Regions from separate parts of the Paenibacillus sp. sg306046 genome, predicted to be linked through region 3. Evidence: predicted binding sites of a transcription regulator. Region 3 holds the regulator's gene; each other region holds the start of a gene.
What was found. The regulator Rex, encoded in region 3, represses fermentation and respiration genes when NADH is low (regulators of the CRP and FNR family bind a similar motif). The targets are predictions, from matches to a motif close to TTGTGAAATATTTCACAA.
Positions count from the first base shown of each region.

Region 1: AC6ROY_RS04650 (DUF2249 domain-containing protein) is a predicted target of Rex. The motif match lies at 3,048-3,065, and genes of this name have one in related genera.
Region 2: AC6ROY_RS11900 (DUF1641 domain-containing protein) is a predicted target of Rex. The motif match lies at 1,708-1,725, and genes of this name have one in related genera.

Region 1 covers NZ_JCAMRT010000003.1:270,849-277,435, reverse strand. Annotated here, with positions in the region: gene nrdD (anaerobic ribonucleoside-triphosphate reductase) at 1-575, opposite strand, end outside; gene AC6ROY_RS04660 (metal-sulfur cluster assembly factor) at 738-1,046, opposite strand; gene AC6ROY_RS04655 (hypothetical protein) at 1,070-2,302, opposite strand; gene AC6ROY_RS04650 (DUF2249 domain-containing protein) at 2,302-2,985, opposite strand; gene lpdD (prenylated flavin chaperone LpdD) at 3,266-3,790, shown strand; gene AC6ROY_RS04640 (TIGR04053 family radical SAM/SPASM domain-containing protein) at 3,762-4,901, shown strand; gene AC6ROY_RS04635 (Crp/Fnr family transcriptional regulator) at 4,958-5,644, opposite strand; gene hcp (hydroxylamine reductase) at 5,840-6,587, opposite strand, start outside.
Region 2 covers NZ_JCAMRT010000009.1:186,276-192,862, forward strand. Annotated here, with positions in the region: gene AC6ROY_RS11890 (MarR family winged helix-turn-helix transcriptional regulator) at 1-114, shown strand, start outside; gene AC6ROY_RS11895 (multidrug effflux MFS transporter) at 403-1,572, shown strand; gene AC6ROY_RS11900 (DUF1641 domain-containing protein) at 1,914-2,336, shown strand; gene AC6ROY_RS11905 (NAD(P)/FAD-dependent oxidoreductase) at 2,370-3,548, shown strand; gene AC6ROY_RS11910 (circularly permuted type 2 ATP-grasp protein) at 3,838-5,298, shown strand; gene AC6ROY_RS11915 (alpha-E domain-containing protein) at 5,366-6,319, shown strand; gene AC6ROY_RS11920 (transglutaminase family protein) at 6,316-6,587, shown strand, end outside.
Region 3 covers NZ_JCAMRT010000006.1:221,219-227,805, forward strand. Annotated here, with positions in the region: gene dinG (ATP-dependent DNA helicase DinG) at 1-1,774, shown strand, start outside; gene AC6ROY_RS08755 (redox-sensing transcriptional repressor Rex) at 1,771-2,391, shown strand; gene AC6ROY_RS08760 (inorganic phosphate transporter) at 2,518-3,516, opposite strand; gene AC6ROY_RS08765 (DUF47 domain-containing protein) at 3,574-4,194, opposite strand; gene AC6ROY_RS08770 (amidohydrolase) at 4,487-5,785, shown strand; gene AC6ROY_RS08775 (cell wall elongation regulator TseB-like domain-containing protein) at 5,806-6,303, shown strand; gene AC6ROY_RS08780 (hypothetical protein) at 6,507-6,587, shown strand, end outside.

The DNA of each region.
Region 1 (6,587 bases), on a different contig from region 3:
GCCAACTGCTGGCCCTCCGGGTTATTTAACCCGTCTGCGATGCCCGCATTGATCAGTCCCTCATGCATGCCCGTTACCGCAAACACATTAAAATAGTTGGACAAATTACGATTTAACGCGAAGAAGGTCGGGTACAGCTCTTTGTTTCGCTCGATCCACTGCCGTTTGGCCATATGTCCCTGCTGCATCAGCTCCAGCAGCTCCTCCAGCCGAGGGAATCGCCGCGCTTCGACCGGACCGTATTCCATCAGCACCCTGTTCAAATTTATGTTCAGCACCTGGACAGCGCCGGTGGAGTCGGTGGAGCTGCCGAAAATGCCGCTGCCAACTCCTGACAGGACAGACAGATCAATTTGCAGGCGGCAGCACAAGCTGCGGCTTACCTCCGGGTCGCGCGGCTTGATGTACGGATTAAGCAGCCGGTAATGCTCGCGCTCGAACGGAGCGGTCCGGAAATTTTCGAAGTAGACGCCGCCCCAGAGGTACATGCCGTCCAGCAGGTCGAGGAACAGCGGGTTGCTGTAGTCGAAGGCGTCATCAATCGGCACCGTCATCAGCGGAAATGTAAACGGCAGCCCCGTTCCAGCTGTGGATCAGCAGCGAAATAGTTGTCGTTGATGATCATAAACCAACATCTAGTATTTGTGAAGTGACGGATCTCACAGGATGCTGCAAGCCGCCTGGCTGCCCATGTTCCTTGACGGCTTCGTGAGACGACTGCGGTCGAAGCCGCTGTACTAGCGGTAGCCGAGCTGCGCCCGCGCCTCGGACGACATATAGGCGGGAGTCCAGGCCGGTTCCCACACGAGCTGGACCTCGACAGACCGGGCGTTCGTCTGCTGCTCCAGCACGTAGCGGACGCCTCCGACAATCGTGTCATGCAGCGGGCAGCCGGGTGTCGTCAAGGTCATGCGGACAACAAGCTTTTCTCCCGTATGCTCAATGCCGTAGATCAAGCCAAGGTCCACAATGTTAATGCCCAGCTCCGGATCAAAAACTTGCCGCAACAGCTGACGAATCTGAGCTTCGGTTTCGGCGTGCGTCATGTCACATTCCTCCTTGGGATCGGTTATCGTTTGAATACAAACGCAATCATCGCAATATAAACGAGCGAGCTGAGCGAGAAGGCAACGCCGCCAGTCCAGACGACGGGCTGTGCACGAAGCCCCAGTCCCGCAAACAGCAGCAGCAGGGAGCAGGCGATAACGCCAAGCGCCCAGTGAACCGCACGTTCGTTAAGCAGTCCGGCCATCGTCGGAACGCCGGGCTTGCCCGCCTGCGGACCGTATTTGTGTGTCCACCACAGAAACGGCACGATTTTGGACATGTACCCCAAAATCGTGAACGCCACCCAACCGGCCATATACACCCAGCCGACCAGCGTTACGGTGTCGGTTGCAAGCAGCGCCTGCGGTTTTGCAGCGGTGTAGAGCAGCAGGCCGATCACAAACACAAGCAGCAGCTGGCTGCTGTAGACGGACCAGGCGATGCCGCTGCCCGGTGTGCGTTTGTGCCGATGCTTGCGGATGTTCAGGATATGCAGGTTGTATGCAGTCAAGGCCAGCGCCAGCAGCAGCAAAGCGGTCCATATTCCCCAGAAGCCCCAATCCAGCAGAAAGGCGACGGCGCCCAGCAGGACACTGGCATTCCACAACAGGAGAGTGACTGTCTGCAGCCGTGTTGGAAAGCCGTGCGCCAAGTAAAACATGGGCAGCATTTTATAGCTGAACCCTGTAATGAGCAGTCCGAACCAGCCTAGCATGCCGAGCCAGATGTGCGCGCCGAACAGCCGTTCATGCAGCGTATTCCACGCTCCCAGCGCAAAATTCAATCCCATCGCCATCCCGGACAGTCCCGTCAGCACGAGGCAAAGGATCGCGCAAGCCGCGCTGATCGTAATGGCATTCCACTGCGCTGCCCGGAGCAGCGTAACGCCGAGGTTCCAGGCAAATAGCAAAATGCCGATCAGAGCCAGCGTGCCGAATGCCGCAATCCAGACGACCTTCCCGCTTCCAAAGCCGTAAAGCAGCCCGGCCACCCCGGCCGTAAAGCAGCCGTAATGCACATAAGCCAGCCGTTCGCTGTATAGCTGCGATTGCAGGATGACATGGATCAGCTGGTATACTGCCCCCATCGCAACGATCGTCGCCCAGCCTAAAATAAGCAGATGCGCATGCAGCCAGCCCGCTGGACCGCGTGGATAGTCGGTGATCCAACCTGCCAGCGACACAAGCGAGGAGCCATGAAACAGCATAAATCCGACAATGCCGGTGACGATAAACAAAAATGGCAGGCGGAACATCAGCTTATACCCAAGGCAGGCTTGCGGATGGTCACTTGCGCCGAGCCATCCGGCTGGTTGGCGATTTCGTACAGGCAGCCGAGATTGTTTAACTCCTCAATCAGGAACACCGGCACGCGGTCATTATGAATGATGACGGTATCGCCGGGACGGCATTTCTCCAGCGCGCTCAGTGTACGAATCATCGGCTGCGGCGGCTCCAGCCCGCGATTATCCAGCCGGATTACCTTGGCATCGCTTGCGGCAGGGGCGGCAGCGGCAGGCGTGTCGGTTGGGCTGGCAACAGCAGAAGGCGTGTCGGCAGCAGTGGCAGACGTGTCAGTTGTATCAGCAGCCGTCAGAAAGTCCGGCTGGCACTGGCCTTTCGGCTGGGCCGCCGCGTCTGCTTCGGTCGGCGTGTATGGCGGCTGGGCAGCGTCTGCCGATTCCAGCCATGCTTTGTGTTTTTTATGGACGAAGGTCACCGTCCAATGCTCGGCGGCCAACTGCTCGACTTTGGACGCATAACCTTTCATTTTCATAATGCCCAGCAGCGGGGAAGGCTTGAAGGTGGCGTGGAGCACAAAGATATCATCCATTTCCAGCGATTTGACATGATCCATAATGAGCTGGAACGGCTCTGCCTTCTGGCGTAAATAAGGACGAACATCAAGTTCAACAGTCCGGGCAGCTTGGGAAGCCATGGACGTTCACCTCCTGCAGAAATAGCTTGCATGCTCATTATACGGTACGGTCACGCCTGACTTTGTGACGGACATCACAAGCGGCGGCAGGAAGCTGTGTCTTCTTTGCGGCAAGCGGCTTGCGTGAGGTGACGCCGGTCATAGTCCGTACAGGAGGACTGCGTTAGAATGAAACGAGTTAGAATTCAATGAGAGTGATGAGCCCGATGCGAGCAGGCAGGGGGCATGCTGGGTGAGGAGGGAAGATAAGCTCATGACGGAGTCAAGCAGCAGGCCAGACATGGACAAACAGAGAGAGGCGGCCTTAGATGAGCGGCATCTCGCGGGCGAGCGGAGAAATGCAGCCATTCAGATCCGGGTGCTGCCGATGGGTGAGGATCGGGTATTTCTCGTCACGGGCGGCGTGGCGCATCTTGGAGCGGCATCGCTGGCCTGGCCGGGAGCAGACGCGGTCGGCACGCATGGCACGGGTCAGTCGGAAGCGGAAACGGTCGGCACATATGAGGCTGGTCGGACCGATGCAGATGCAAGGACTGCACAGGCTGTCGTCCCCGCTGCGAGCTGCGCAGGCGTGATTGTACCCGGACATCGCGAAGGCGAGCTGGCTGATGAGCTGGCGGCGCTGGCGGCGCAGACGCTCGGGATAACAGCCGCCGTGTTGATTGGCATTCATCTCGATCAGCCGACTCGCGCCGAGATCGAAGCCATTGTCGCAGAAGCCAGATGGGAAATGGCTCGGGTATTGCAAACGATGAAACGACAAGGAGGCTCTGACCATGCTGCATCGCAAGGAACGGGATTATAACGAAAATCCGTTTATCGTCATCTGGGAGGTGACCCGCGCCTGCGCGCTGAAATGCTTGCATTGCCGGGCGGAGGCACAGGTTCGCGCCGATCCGCGGCAGTTGACATTTGAAGAAGGGAAAAGGCTGATCGACGATATCGCGGAGCTGGAGCGGCCGCTGTTTGTATTTACCGGGGGTGATCCGCTGATGCGTCCCGATCTGTTCGAGCTGGCGCGATATGCCATTGAGGAGAAGCAGCTGCCGGTGTCGATGACACCCAGTGCTACGCCCCGTGTGACACGTGAAGCGGTGCGTCGGGCCAAGGAGGTCGGCTTGTCGCGCTGGGCGTTCAGTCTGGATGGCTCCTGCGCGGACATTCATGATCATTTTCGCGGAACGCGGGGCTCGTATGAGGTGACGATGCGAGGCATTTCGTATTTGCAGGAGCTGGGGATACCGCTTCAGGTGAACACTACCGTATCCCGTTACAACCTGGGCGATCTGGAGGCGATTGCAGAGAAGGTGAAGGAGCTGGGCGTCGTGCTGTGGAGTGTCTTTTTCCTTGTGCCGACGGGGCGGGGGATGGAGCAGGATATGATTACGGCGGAGCAGCATGAGGAGGTCATGCGCTGGCTGTGCCAGCTCCAGTCCATTATGCCGTATAGTGTGAAGGCGACGGAAGCGCCGCATTACCGGCGTGTTTTTGTGCAGCAGCAGCGTTTGCGGGCGGCAGCGGCGGGGGCTGGGCCCGCGTTATCCGGCGCATCCGGCGGCTTCGCGGCGGGAAAACGGGCCGATCTGCTGGGGCGCGCGCCCAAAGGGGTAAACGACGGAGACGGCTTTGTGTTCATCACCCACACGGGCGATGTGTATCCTAGCGGCTTCCTGCCGGTCGCCTGCGGCAACGTGCGGGAGCAGCGGCTGCCGGACATTTACCGCCATGCGCCGGTCATGCGCCAGCTTCGCGACAGGTCGCTGCTCAAGGGCAAGTGCGGCGTCTGCGAGTTCAAGTCGCTGTGTGGCGGCTCCCGGGCCCGGGCGTACGCGACAACGGGCGATTACCTGGAAAGCGACCCGTACTGCGCCTATACGCCGCAGGCTTGGAAAGCCGAGCGGTCTTCGGGATACTAGAGGAATTCAACGTGGCTGTTTCATCTGTCCAGCGCTCCCCGCTCATCACCATCGCTTTATTTGCTGCCCCAAGCCTTCAACGCGTCATAGTTGAGAATCGTAAAGCTGCTGCGCTTGGGCAGCACAACACCTTCCTTGCGCAGCTGGCTGAACAGCCGGTTGACGGTTTCGCGGGTCGTGCCGATCGCGCCGGCCAGCTCCTGATTGGTCATATGCGTCTCCACATGAATGCAGCCGTCCTTGACGGTGCCGTAATTTTCAGCCAGCTTGAGCAGAAAGGCGATCCCCCGGTCCTGCACGTCCTGGCCGGTAAGGTCCTGCAGCTTTTGCTGCAGCTCGCGAATTTTGTAGCTCATCATCCGCATCAGCTTGGTCGAAATAGCCGGCGTGCTGGTGATCAGCTGCTCGAAGGCATGGACGGGGATCGCCAGCAGCTGGGTGTCCAAAATCGCTTCGGCGGTAGCCGGGTAAGGATTCGGATTAAAAAAGCCGGTATGGGGGAACATGTCCCCGGTCCGTAGAAATGACACGATATGCTCGTGTCCGTTTTCGTCGGTTTTATAGGTTTTGACCAGCCCGTCCTGAATGAAAAATACCGCTTCCTTTTCGCTGCCTTCCGTAAAGATAGCGGTCCGCTTCCGGTACGAGCGATGGATCGCCAAGTCCCAGATGCGCGTCAGCTCCTCCGGCGTCAGATCGTGAAACAGCGGAACCTGCTGCAGCAGCTCGATTTTTTGTTTCATTGAGGCCACTCCCTTTCGGCTGACAAAAAATCCCCCCAAAGCTTTGGAAGCGCCTTGGAGGGACTAAAGCCCGTTTATTTTATTGTAGGAGAGCAGCCGTGCAGCCGTCTGTGATAAATATTACTGCGTCGTTTGAACCGCGCTTTATCCGTGACGTTCCCGGTACGACGCAGGTACTACGCAATCCTTCCGCGCTTAGTGCAGCGCCAGCATCGTCGCCATATCCTCCTGCGCATTGCCGATCAGCTTTAATCCGAAGTTTTGCACCAATACATCCAGCACGCCCTGCGAAATAAATTCAGGAGCCTTCGGTCCGATCCGGATATCCTGGATGCCGAGGCTGAACAGTCCGAGCAGGATGGCGACCGCCTTTTGCTCGAACCAGGACAAGACGATGCTCACCGGCAGGTCGTTGACGCTGCATTCGAAGGCGTCGGCCAGCGCCAGCGCGATTTTGACCGTGGAGCCGGAGTTGTTGCATTGACCGAGATCAATGTACCGCGGGATGCCGGTATCGCCGACCGTGCCGTAGTCTACATCATTGAAGCGGAACTTCCCGCACGAGGTCGTCAAAATAACGGTGTCGTTCGGCAGCGATGTCGCCAGCTCGCGGTAATATTCGCCTTCCTTACCCGGCGCGTCACAGCCTGCGATGACGAAAAACCGTTTGATTTTCCCAGCCTTGACCGCCGCGATAATTTCGGGAGCCAGCCCGATAACCGTTTCGTGATGGTAGCCGGTAATCAGCGTTTGCTCGGATTCCATATCGGCATCCGGCAGCTCCAAGGCTCTTGCGATCAGCGGAGCAAAGTCTTCCCCGTTAATTTTCATTACGCCCTCCAGCCCGGCAACCTCGTACGAGAAAAACCGGTCGGCGTACGAGCCCTTGATCGGCATGACACAGTTGGTGGTCGCCAAAATCGCTCCCTGGAATTTCTCGAAC
Region 2 (6,587 bases), on a different contig from region 3:
ACGATTTTTGCGTCGCTGCCGGAGGAGGAGGTCCGCGAGTTTGAGGACAAGATCAAGCGGCTGAGCGAGCACTTGGAAGCCTATAACAACCAACTGGAGCGCGACGGGCTATAGATGCAGCCGATCTCCTCCGCCAAGTGTGCCCGGGCAGGCGATCAGGCATGCATGGCAGGAAGAGGAGGAGGTAGACCTGTTCCTGCCTATGCTCCGCTATCGCCTACTTTGAAAAACGTTGTCCCGGCAAGCATTCTCAGGTTGAGCGCTTATGCAGGGTTAATGTGGTTGAACAAGGAAGGGAAGGATCTCTGAATGGAAGAAAGTCTGGAAGGACAACCGAAGCGGGCCGGCGCCGCCGACAGGCCGGGGCAGGCTGCTTCTCCAGCTCAATCACGCCGGTTATGGATGGCGCTTGTGTTAGGCGTGCTGTCGGCCTTCGGGCCGCTGTCGCTTGATATGTACTTGCCTGCGCTGCCGCAGCTGGCGGGTGACCTGAACACAAGCGCCTCGATGGCGCAGCTTAGCCTGACGGCTTGCTTGCTTGGCTTGGCGCTCGGACAGCTGGCCGCGGGGCCGCTCAGCGACAAGTACGGCCGCCGCCGTCCGCTGCTAATTGGGCTGACTGTATTTGCGGTGTCATCGCTGCTGTGCATGCTGAGCGCGTCGGCGGCTGCCTTTGTAGCGCTGCGGTTTGTGCAAGGCGTAGCGGGTGCGGCCGGGATCGTAATCGCCCGCGCGATTGCGCGCGATTTATATGCGGGCACCGAGCTGACGAAGTTTTTCGCGCTGCTGATGCTGGTGAACGGAGCAGCGCCAATTCTCGCTCCGATTGCCGGAGGGCAGCTGCTGGAATTTACGTCTTGGCGGGGCGTATTTGTCGTGTTGGCTGGCATCGGGCTGCTGACGATGCTTGCGGTCGCGCTGGGGCTGCCGGAGACGCTGCCGCGCGAGCGCCGACAGCAGGGCGGAGCGCAGGAAACGTTCGCGACGTTTGCGCGGCTTCTCCGCGACCGTTCCTTTATGGGGTACGCGTTGTCGCAGGGCTTCGTGACGGCCGCCATGTTCGCTTATATCGCGGGCTCGCCGTTTGTGCTGCAAAATTTGTACGGCGTCTCGCCGCAAGGCTTCAGCCTTATCTTTGCAATGAACGGGCTGGGCATTATTCTCGGCAGCCAGCTGACCGGGCGTCTAGCCGGGAAGATTAGCGAAAGCCGGCTGCTGGTGACAGGGCTGACGCTGGCCGCGTTCAGCGGACTGGTGCTGCTGGCCGGCGTGTACGCCGGAGCGGGCCTGGTCTGGATTTTACCGCCGCTGTTTGTCGCCGTATCCTGCGTCGGCGTCGTCGGGGCGTCGGCTTTTCCGCTGGCGATGGCTGGCCAGTCGCAGGCTGCCGGAAGCGCGTCTGCGCTGCTCGGCGTCCAGTCGTTTATTTTCGGCGGACTCGTCGCTCCGCTTGTCGGCTTGGGCGGGGAAAGCTCCGCGATCCCGATGGGGCTGGTGATGGCGGCTGCGAATATCACGGCCGTCTTGATTTACTGGCTGTGCATAGGACGTACACGAACCTCGCGGACATAGTCCGTGAGGTTTTTAAACTCTGTTCACATATTGTTCACATTTGTCGGAAATTGGCTTTTCTTACTTTGGGCATCCGGAGTTATAATAGAAGTAACATAGGGCTCCGCTTCGGGCCTGAATCTTTTATCGAGCATGTTGTGAAATTTGGTACAATTAGGCGGGTTTATTGATCCCTGAACGTGAACTTCTTAAGATTACAGAACGCATAAGTTTTCAGCGCAGCTGAACTTGCCTTGAGATAAGTAACGCGCACGCCGATCAGAAGCCTAAGTAAGGCTCGAACAGGATGATCCCGGACACCAGGGCTTCTATTTTTTCAATGCAAAGGAGGACGTTTATTTATGTCTCAATCGACACAAACGATCACACGCGAGTCCGCAGACGTGCTGGATCAACTGATGAAGCCGGAGGTGCAGCAATCGCTGACCGTGCTGGTGGAAAACCTGCCCAAGCTGGCTGAGATGGTCACGCTGCTGACCAAAACGTACGATGTGGTGCAAGGTCTGGCAACGGATTCGGTTTTCATCGAAGACATCAAGGGCGGAATCAGCGAGGTTGCCGTTCCGCTTGTGGAAGGCGCGAAAAGCATCGCAGCCAGCGCTATCGAAGCAAATGACCGCGCGCAGGCAGAGACGGCGACGATCGGTCTGTTCGGCTTGCTCAAAATGCTGAAGGACCCGCAAGTGCAAAAAACATTCCGGTTTGCTCAAGCCTTCCTGGAAATTTCCGCACAGCGCAATCAGCAAAAACAACAAGGCGAATAATTTTCGTTAATCCAGAACGGAGGATAAATCAGTATGTCGAAGCACATTTTGATCTTGGGCGGCGGTTACGGCGGCTTGCTTAGCGCGCTGACGGCCCGCAAATATTTAACCCCTGAAGAAGCGACGATTACGGTTGTCAATAAAGTTCCTACACATCAGATTATTACGGAGCTGCACCGTCTGGCTGTCGGTAATGTGAGCGAGCAAGCGGTAGCTCTTCCGCTGGAAAAGCTGCTGCGCGGCAAAGATATCAACCTGCGTATTGATACAGTCGAAACGATCGGCCTGGACGAGAAGCGCGTTGTGCTGAAAAGCGGCGTCACCTACAACTATGATGCGCTTGTCATCGCCCTTGGCAGCGAAACGGCTTACTTCGGCATTCCTGGACTGAAGGAAAACAGCTTCACGCTGAAATCGGTCGCCGATGCCAACCGCATTCGCGAGCATGTGGAAGCACGGATTGCCGAGTATGCCAAGTCGAAAAACAAAGCGGACGCAACCTTCGTGGTCGGCGGCGGCGGCTTGACAGGCATCGAGCTTGTCGGCGAGCTGGCGGACATGCTTCCTGGGCTGTGCCGTAAAAACGGCGTCGACTTTGCCGACGTGTCTCTGTATACCGTAGAAGCGGGTCCGTCCATTCTGCTGGGCTTCCCTGCCGAGCATATCGAGCGCGCCCAAACAAGCCTTGAGAAGCGCGGCGTCAAGTTCCTGACCGGTCTGGCCATTACTGAAGCAACCGAAACAACGGTATCGCTCAAAGACGGCAGCTCGATCGAAACAAATACAATGGTATGGACGGGCGGCGTACAAGGCAACGCACTTGTTGGCGCTTGTGGCATTGAAGTGAACCGCGGCCGCGCAAGCGTGACCGAATCGCTGCAATCCGTCTCCCATCCTGATGTGTATGTCGCTGGCGACAGCGCGGTGGTAATGGGTCCGGAAGGCCGCCCATATCCTCCGACAGCTCAAATCGCCTGGCAAATGGGCGAAGCGATCGGCTACAATATTTTCGCAAGCTTCAAAGGCGTGCCTGCCCAATCGTTCAGCCCGGTATTCTCCGGTACGCTGGCGAGTCTGGGACGCAAGGACGGTATTGCTACCCTAGGCGCGAACCAAACCCGCCTGAAAGGCTTGCCGGCTTCCCTGATGAAGGAAGCGAGCAACCTTCGCTACCTGTCGCATATCAACGGCTTGTTTACACTCGCGTACTAATTCAATACCGGTTCATGGCGATGAACCGTATAGCTTCGTTCTCCTGTCGGTCAGGGGAACGGGGCTTTTTTTTGCTGCCTGTGGACCAATTGTGGATAAAAAGTGGATAACTTTTCAGAAAATAAAAAATATTTAATACATTTTAATGTCATATATATTGACGTTATGGGATATAAAAATTATGATAATAGGTATAAATAACAAAATATCTAGAAAATTTCCACTCACCACTCATATTGTGTCATTAATAATAACATACATTGAAGGGGATTAGAAGGGGGCGGTTCCGATGTCTACTGGCGATCGTATATCTTGTGCGCCGTATTCGCTGCAAGCTTTTTATGATGAGATGTTTGGCGCCGAGGAGCCTGTCCGCTTGCATTATGAGCAAGTGTACTGCAGCTTCTCCCGAATGCGCGGGGAGGAGCTGAAGGCGAAGCAGCAGGGCATGGAGCGGCGAATGCTGGAAGAGGGCATCACCTTCACGCTTTACAAGCCGGAGCAGTCCCAGCCGCTGGAGCGTACGATTCCGTTTGATCTCATTCCCCGGATTATTCCCCAGGCCGATTGGGCGATGCTGGAGGCTGGTCTGATCCAGCGTGTGAAGGCGCTGAACCGCTTCGTGCATGACGTCTATCACGAGCAGCGCATCATTAAGGACGGCATCGTGCCCAGACGGATGATCATAGCCAACTGCTATTTCCGGCCGGAAATGATGGGCGTTGACGTGCCGGGCGGCGCCTACATCACCACTTCGGGCATTGATCTGATCCGCGATGCATCCGGCGAATATTTCGTGCTGGAGGATAATCTCCGTTCCCCGTCCGGGTTTTCTTACTTGTTCAAGGGACGTTCTATTATGAAGGAGCTGTTTCCGGAGCTGACCTTGTCCTGCTCGCTCCGCGATGTGGACCACAGCCTTAACCGGTTTCTGACCATGCTGCGCAGCCTCGCGCCCGCAGGCAAGTCGGAGCCTGTCATCGCGCTGCTTACACCGGGCGAATACAATTCGGCGTATTACGAGCACGCCTTTCTCGCTCAGCAGATGGGCATCCATCTCGTTGAGGGCCGCGATCTGATTGCGCGCGACCATAAGCTGTACATTCGCGGTATGAAGGGGATGACCCAGGTTGACGTGCTTTACCGGCGGCTGGATGACGATTTTCTCGATCCGCTTGTGTTCCAGCCGGATTCAATGCTCGGCGTAGCCGGCATTATGAATGCTTACCGGGCAGGCAACCTGGCGATTGCCAACGCGCCGGGAACCGGGGTGGCCGACGACAAGGCGATCTACGCGTATGTGCCGGACATGATCCGTTATTACTTGCAGGAGGAGCCGATCTTGCGCAACGTGCCGACCTACCTGCTGTCGCGTCCGGAGGAGCGGGAGTACGTGCTGCAGCATTTGTCCGACATGGTGGTGAAGGAAACGTCGCTGTCCGGCGGCTACGGGATGCTGATCGGCCCTGCGGCCACCCGCGCGGAAATCGACGCGTTCGCCGAGCTGATCCGGCGCGATCCGGGTCGCTATATTGCGCAGCCGACGGTGCAGCTGTCGCGGGCGCCGGTGTTTCAGGACGGTCGGATGCAGCCGCGCCATATTGATCTGCGGGCGTTCGTCCTGCAGGGAGCTGGCGAGCAGATGCATGTGATTCCGGGCGGGCTGACCCGCGTGGCGATGAAGGAAGGCTCGCTGGTCGTTAATTCGTCGCAGGGCGGCGGCTGCAAGGATACATGGGTGCTTGCCTGAGGGGGCGGCAGGGCCGGTAAGTGATAACGCGAAAGCCGGGAGATTGAACGGAAGGGGATCGGAAATAATGATGCTTAATCGAAATGCGGAAGCTTTGTTTTGGGTCGGCCGGTATTTGGAGCGCGCGGAAAATCATGCGAGGTTAATTGACGTGCATTACCATATCCAGCATGAAGGCGACTTCGAGCATGAGGAGCATAAATGGGCAAGGCTAGTGGACGCTTTCGGCGCGCGCGCTGATTACACGCTGCAGTTCGACAGCTTCACGCAAAAGGATGTGCTGTCGTTTATCACGCTTGACCGCGGGTACGCCAACTCGTTGTTTTGCTGCGTCAGTCAGGCGCGGGGCAATCTGCGCACGCTCCGCGAGAAGCTGCCAAGCGAGCTGTGGGATGCGTTGAACGGCTTCTACCTGTGGCTGGGCGACAAGAAGGTCGATGATATATTGGCGGAGTCTCCGCATCTGTTTTTCAAGCAGATCAAGGAACGGACGGCGACCTTCTACGGCATTCAGCAATCGGTGATGCTCCGCGAAAATGCCTGGAATTTCATCGAAATGGGGCGCTGCCTGGAGCGTGCGGAAAATACGGCCCGCATTCTTCAGTCGGTCGCCGCCGCCATTCGCGAGGATGAGGTTCCGGCATATCCTTATTTGCTCGCGGTGCTGAAGTCGGTGAGCGGCTACCAGGCTTTCCGCAGGTATTACGCAGATGCGGTATCGGTTGAGCATATTCTGGAGTTTCTGATCGTAAATGATTTCTTCCCGCGTTCGATTCATTTCAATTTCACCCAGCTGGAGAAGCACCTGGCCGGCATCGAAGCGCTGCGCGAGCTGCGGACGCCCCGGGAGCGGGCGATCCGCCAGGTCAGCAAGCTGACGGCGGAGCTGGCCTGCCTGGAACGGGACGATATGACGTTTCCGAAGGTACAGCAGCTGCTGGATCACGTCGCGACATCGTGCCAAAGCCTGGGGCATATGATGGCGAGCGCATTTTTTCGGGTCGGGGAGGCAACCGCATGAAGCTCGAAATTCAGCATACAACCCGTTATTGCTACGGCCAGCCGGCCACGGAGAGTGTCAATGAGCTGCGGCTTACGCCGCGCACCGACGGACGGCAATCGTGCTACCATCATGAGGTGATCATCGAGCCGACCGCGTCTTTGTTCACCTACGAGGATTACTTCGGCAACCGAGTGCATGCATTCAGTGTAAATGTGCCCCACCGCGAGCTGGTCATCCGCACGCGCGCTACCGTCGTGACGCGTGATCAGGATACGGCTACGCGGCC
Region 3 (6,587 bases):
TGATTTTGAACCGGGCAAGGATGATCGGGTCACAGCCGGGCAAATGCTTGTATGGCTTGGCGAGACGAAGCATGGCGATCAGGAAGAGCTGATGTTTACGAATAAAGGCAAGCTGTTCTGGCATACGGTGGAAAGCGATACCGATTCGTGTCTGAACAGAGCTTGTCCGTGGTTTAAAAAGTGCTTTTATCACCGCGCCCGGCATCAGGCGAATACGGCGGATGTGATCATTACGAATCATTCGCTGCTGTTTACCGATATGAAAGCCGACAACCGGCTGCTGCCTGCCTACAAGCATCTGGTGATTGATGAAGCGCATCATTTTGAGGAAGTGGCGAGCAAGCATCTCGGGATTGAGCTGCACTATCATACTTTGCTGAATACGCTGCAGCGGCTGTATAAGGACAGCAGGTCCGGGCAGCTGTCCGGACTGCGCTTCAAGCTGCAGAAAGCGGCCGAGGACCCCCGTGTGGCCAATTGGAGCGCAGAGATCGACCGTGCTGTGGAGCATCTGGTCCATCTGAAGGAGGACTGGGACCAGCTGAACGAGCTGCTGTTCCAGCTGCTGTTGTCGGCGCGCGGCGGGGAATCCACCCAGGCAGACGGCAATTCATCCGTGCTCCGCTTGAAAAAAGCAACATTACCCGGCGGTTGGGATAAGCTGGAGCTGTTGGAGGAAAATTTGCAGCTGCATGCGGCAGAAGCGCTCAAGCGGCTGGAGAAGCTGCTGGGCGATCTAAAGGAAGCCCAGGATGAATTTGAGGTGCAGAGTCAGGTTACTGATCTCGCAGGTACTGTGAAGGAGCTGCAACGGCATAAGGAAGATTTGCATATCTTTATGACGATGCCTGACGATAATTATGTGTATTGGCTGGAGGGCGGTCAATTTGGTAAAAGCCGTTCCCTGCAGCTTAACGCGGTGCCGATTGATGTCAGCGCGATGCTGCGCCAGCAGTTTTTCGAGCCGAAGGACAGCGTGATTTTGACCTCGGCTACGCTGTCGGTCGGGAAGTCGTTTGATTACACCTGCGAACAGCTGGGGCTGCGTGCTTCGGAGTCGGACAGCTCGTTGAAAACGATCCAGCTGCCTTCGCCGTTTAATTACCGGGAGCAGGCGCTTGTTGCCATACCGCGTGATTTTCCGACACTGCGCAGCGGACTTGGCGGTGAGAAGGAGTACGTGGAAGCATTGATTCCTTCGCTTGCCGAGGTCGCCCTGGAAACGAAGGGACGTATGCTCGTGCTGTTTACGTCGAATCGGATGCTTCGGGCGGTGCATGCCGGATTGAAGGACATGCTCGCTTCCTTTGGCGTCGAGGTGCTTGGTCAAGGCGTTGACAGCAGCAACCGCAGCAAGCTGACCCGGATGTTTCAGAGCAGTCCGGCCTGCGTATTGCTTGGCACAAGCAGCTTCTGGGAAGGGGTTGATATCCCGGGGGACGCCTTAACGGCGTTGGCGATTGTGAGGCTGCCCTTCCAGCCGCCGACGCACCCGGTTGTGGAAGCGAAAACCGAGAAGCTCAAGCAGAAAAATTTGAACTCGTTTATGAAGCTGTCCGTTCCGCAGGCGGTGATCCGGTTTAAGCAGGGGTTCGGCCGGCTTGTGCGTACGGCATCGGATAAAGGTATCGTCATTATTTACGATACCCGCGTCATCGACACGAACTATGGCAAGTACTTCCTGTATTCGCTGCCGGGTCCGAAGATCGAGCATATGAATGCGAGTCAATTGGTTCCGCGTATCAAGCAGTGGATGGAGGAGAAGCAAGCATGAAAACGATAAAAATTTCCGAGGCAGTTGTGCGGCGGCTGCCCATTTACTTACGTTTCCTGACGGAGCTGAGCAAAAAAAATATATCAACGGTATCCTCGCAGGATCTTGGTCAAAAGCTGGACCTGAATCCGGCGCAAATTCGCAAGGATCTTGCTTATTTCGGCGAATTCGGCAAGAAGGGCATCGGGTATGATGTTGATTATTTGATCGAGAAAATTCGCCAAATTCTCAAGCTCGATAAATTGATCCCTGTCGCCTTGGTTGGAGCTGGTAATCTTGGCCGCGCTTTGTGCAATTATAACGCTTATTTGAAAGATAATATGAAGATTGTTGCGGTATTTGACCTGCATGCCGGCAAAGTGGGCGAATCCATCAATCAGCTGAAGGTGAAGCCGATGGAGGAGCTCGTTTCCACTATTCGTGCGCTTAGCGTCAGAATCGGCATTATTACCGTACCGGCTGTCGAGGCGCAGCAGGTCGCCAATCAATTTGTGGAAGCCGGGGTTGAGGCGATCTTGAATTTCGCCCCGGTGATCATCAAGGTTCCAGCTGAAATTCGCGTTCACCATGCGGACTTCACGACTGAGCTGCAAAGCCTCGCTTATTATTTGGAATAATTGAAAAGGAGCCTTCATTCCACGTTTATAGTGGCTTGAAGGCTCCTTGCATAATGTGCGATTCATTGATTCATTCCCCCAGGCTTACTCGTTTGAGACAGTCCCAGACAAGGAGTATGAAGCGGCTTAGATAAACGCGAGCAGGATTTTGAACGTAATAAACGCCAGCACCATGCTGATCGGCACCGTAATAAACCAGGTCAGCACCATCTTCGTTACGGTGGCCCACTTGACATCGTGGAAGCGAAGCACCGAACCCGTACCGATAATCGACGATGAAATGACTTGCGTGGTCGACAGCGGCATCCCCATATGCGTGGACGTCTGAATGATGATCGACGAGTTCAAGTCGGAAGCGAAGCCGTTGATCGGTTCGATTTTGAGCAGCTTGCGGCTCATCGTCTTGATAATTTTCCAGCCGCCGATCGAAGTGCCAAGTCCCATCGCAGTCGCGGCCGACAGCTTGACCCACAGCGGTACATCCAGCGTCTGCTGAATGTCCAGGGTTACGAGTGCGAAGACGATAATGCCCATTGCCTTCTGAGCGTCATTGCCCCCGTGGGAAAATGAAAGCAAGCCGGCGGACACAATTTGAAACAGACGGAAGGTCCGGTTTAGCTTGGAACGTGATTGATTGCCGCTGGCAATGATCACCCGTTTGATGATCCACATGATCAAAAAGCCGGAAGCAAACGCAATGATCGGCGACAGGATCAGGATGAGAATAATATTCCAGAAGCCGGACCAGTTCAACGCGTCAACGCCTGCGCCCGCGATGACGGCGCCTGCGAGCGAGCCGATCAGCGTATGGGAGGAGGAAGAAGGAATGCCGTAATACCAGGTGAGCAGGTTCCAGAATATGGCTGATATAAGCGCTGCAATAACAATGTAAATGCCGTTTTCGATTTTGGCCGGATCTGCCACGCTGCCGCCGACGGTTTTGGCTACCTCGGAGGAGTAAATTGCGCCGACAAAGTTCAGGACGGCCGCATACAAAATGGCGAAGCGCGGAGACAGTGCTTTGGTCGAAATGGACGTGGCGATTGCATTCGCCGTATCGTGAAACCCGTTTATGAAGTCAAATATAAGCGCTAGAGCAACGACGATTATCAAGGTGGTTAACATGTTTTCCTCCTAAGTCATACCATGCGAATTCCGCAAGCTGATCGAACGGACAGCGGCTTACGAATATCGCAGCACAACGCTTTCCAGAATATTGGCTACGTCTTCACAGGCATCGGTCGTTTGCTCCAGACGCTCGTACAGCTCCTTCAGCTTGAAATCGTGATAAGGCTCCTTCGGATTTGTGAAAATTTCGCGAATGCCTTCCCGCATCAGCCGGTCTGCTTCGTTTTCCAGGCTGTTGATTTGCACGGTATGCTCAGTCAATTGCATATATTTTTTCTTGGACAGCAAAATCATCGCATCAAGAATATGCTGACAGCTCGCTACGAGCACAGCAGAAAATTCCTTCATATAACGATCCGTGAAGGTAATGTTTAAGTAATCAAATCTTGCAATGGAAGCTTCGATGCCGTCCAGCACGTCGTCTACTTTGGAGGCCAGCTCCATAATATCCTCGCGCTCGATCGGAGTAATAAACACTTTGTTCAAGCCCTTGAAGATCTGGTGTGTGAGTTGATCTCCGTTATGCTCCAGGTCGCGAAGCTGCGGATAAAAGGTCGCGGGCGGCTCGGAGCCCATCATCGCTGAACGGAAGGTTTGCGCCGCCAGAAGCATGTTTTCTGAAGCCTTAATGAGCAGCAGCAAAAAGTCAGTATCATTTTTTTTGGTAAAAAGCATGGCTTTCGCCTCCTATTGTTATCTTTAATTTACAAAATCTTAATAATACGAGTAGAATTATGTAGAAAAAAGGAGTAAATTCACACAAAATTAAAAATAACACACTCGAATGCCGGAATGCAATGATAGTTTCGGCAAACTTAGTTTATGTCATCCGGGCGCGTATTATGTAGCCTCCAGGTCCGGTCCGGACGGGAAGCTTGATTTCTAGACGGTGAAATTGTACATTGGAAACGGGACTTGTAGCATGGCTTCCGCGGACGTCTATATATAATGGAGAGGAATAGATAACGTGAAAAAAACGCTGATTGTAAACGGCACATTTATTACGCTGGACGAAGCTCGTCCATGCTTCCAGGGACATATGGTCATTGAGGGCGACCGCATTCTTCGCATTACAGAGGGCGCTCCACCCGAGGATGAGCAATTTGATGAAGTTGTAGAAGGAAGAGGCAAGCTGTTTTTGCCAGGCTTCGTTAATACACATGGCCATACGGCGATGTCGCTGCTGCGGGGTTACGGCGACGATATGGCGCTGCAGCTGTGGCTGCAGGAAAAAATGTGGCCGATGGAAGCAAAATTTACAGCTGCTGATGTAGCTGCAGGAACACGCTTGTCGATTCTGGAGATGGTGAAGGGCGGCACAACGACGTTTGTTGATATGTATGATCATATGAACGAGGTTGCGAAGGCGGTTGAGGAAAGCGGAATCCGGGCTGTTCTGACGCGCGGCGTCATCGGCTTGTGCTCGCGCGAGGAGCAGGATGCGAAGCTGGCGGAGGCTGTCCGGTTTGCCCGTGAGTGGAACGGACAAGCGGACGGACGGATTACGACGATGCTTTCGCCGCATGCCCCTTACACATGCCCGCCTGACTACATAGAGCGGATTGTGCAGGCGTCTGAGGAGCTTCAGCTGCCGATTCACATTCATATGTCGGAAACGGCTCGCGAGGTACAGGACAATGTCGATCAATACGGCCTGCGGCCTGTCGAGCATCTGGAGAAGCTGGGCGTCTTCGCCAGACCGACGCTGGTGGCGCATGGCGTTCATTTGACCGATGACGAGATTGCTCTTCTGAAAAAATACGATGTGCGGGTTTCCCATAACCCTGGCAGCAACCTGAAGCTGGCCAGCGGCGTTGCCCGGGTTCCTGAGCTGCTGAAGGCAGGCGTGCTTGTTTCGTTGGGTACGGACGGTCCGGCCAGCAACAACAATCTCGATATGCTGGAGGAAATCCGGCTGGCGGCGATGCTTCACAAGGGAGTCAGCGGCGATCCGGTTGCTGTCGCGGCCGCAGACGCGTTGCGTTTGGGCACGCTTGATGGCGCGCGTTCCATCTGGCTTGACGATGTCGGGGCGCTGCAGGCAGGCATGAAGGCCGATTTTATTGCGCTTGATATGGATCAGCCGCATTATTTCCCGCGCACGAACCTGATTTCGCATGTGGTTTACGCAGCTAACACCCGTGATGTTACCGACGTTTGCGTGAACGGCCAGTGGCTTGTCCGGTCTAACGTCTGCCTGACGCTCGATGAGGAGCGGATCAAGTTTGAGGCACAGCGTGCCTTCGAGCGGTTGACAGGCGTTTAAGACAGAGGAGGCGGTCTGCCGTGCGCAAAAGATGGAAATGGAGCCTGGCCGCCGCGGCAGCGCTGATCCTGATCGTTTTCGTGTTAAGCTGGATCTACCAGTCCGTGTCCCGGGAGGAATGGAAGCTGCAGCGGGCTGCCGTACAGACGGCTTATGAGAAGACCGCGCTTGTCAAGGCAAATGTTGTGGAACGCTTTATCGCCGACAAGGCGTACACGGTCATTACAGGCGAAAACAAGCTGGGCCAAGGTCTGTACGTCTGGGTCGGCCGCGATGGCGAGCTTCGAACCGAGATGGCCGCGAACGGGATTACTGGCGACGCAGCCGCCCGGAAAGTAAAAGACAGACTGCCCGGAGCGGACATTTTACGAATAACGCCTGGCTTGCAGGCCGATAAGCCGGTATGGGAAGTTTTTTATACGTATACGCCGGAAGGACAGAAGGAACAGCACTTTTATGATTATTATCAATTTACGGACGGCGCTCTCATCGACACATGGCGTTTGACCATTCAATAGCCGGCTCTCCGGAATCAGGCGTCCCGTTGCGTTTTCGCGCAGCGGGGCGTTTTTTGCTTGTCCAAAGGCGGATATCGACATGCTGCCACACATTACATTGTCATTTCGTATATCACATATGCTATACTTTCTATACAAGTTTATTGATATACTTTACAGGCAATTACAACTCTGATTTCTCAGGAAAGGGTGAATATATACAGATGAACATACGTCCTGTGCCCGTTTTGTTAAGTCTGGTCATTACGGCATCCTTGTTGTTTGGCGGCTACTTTGCCTATCAA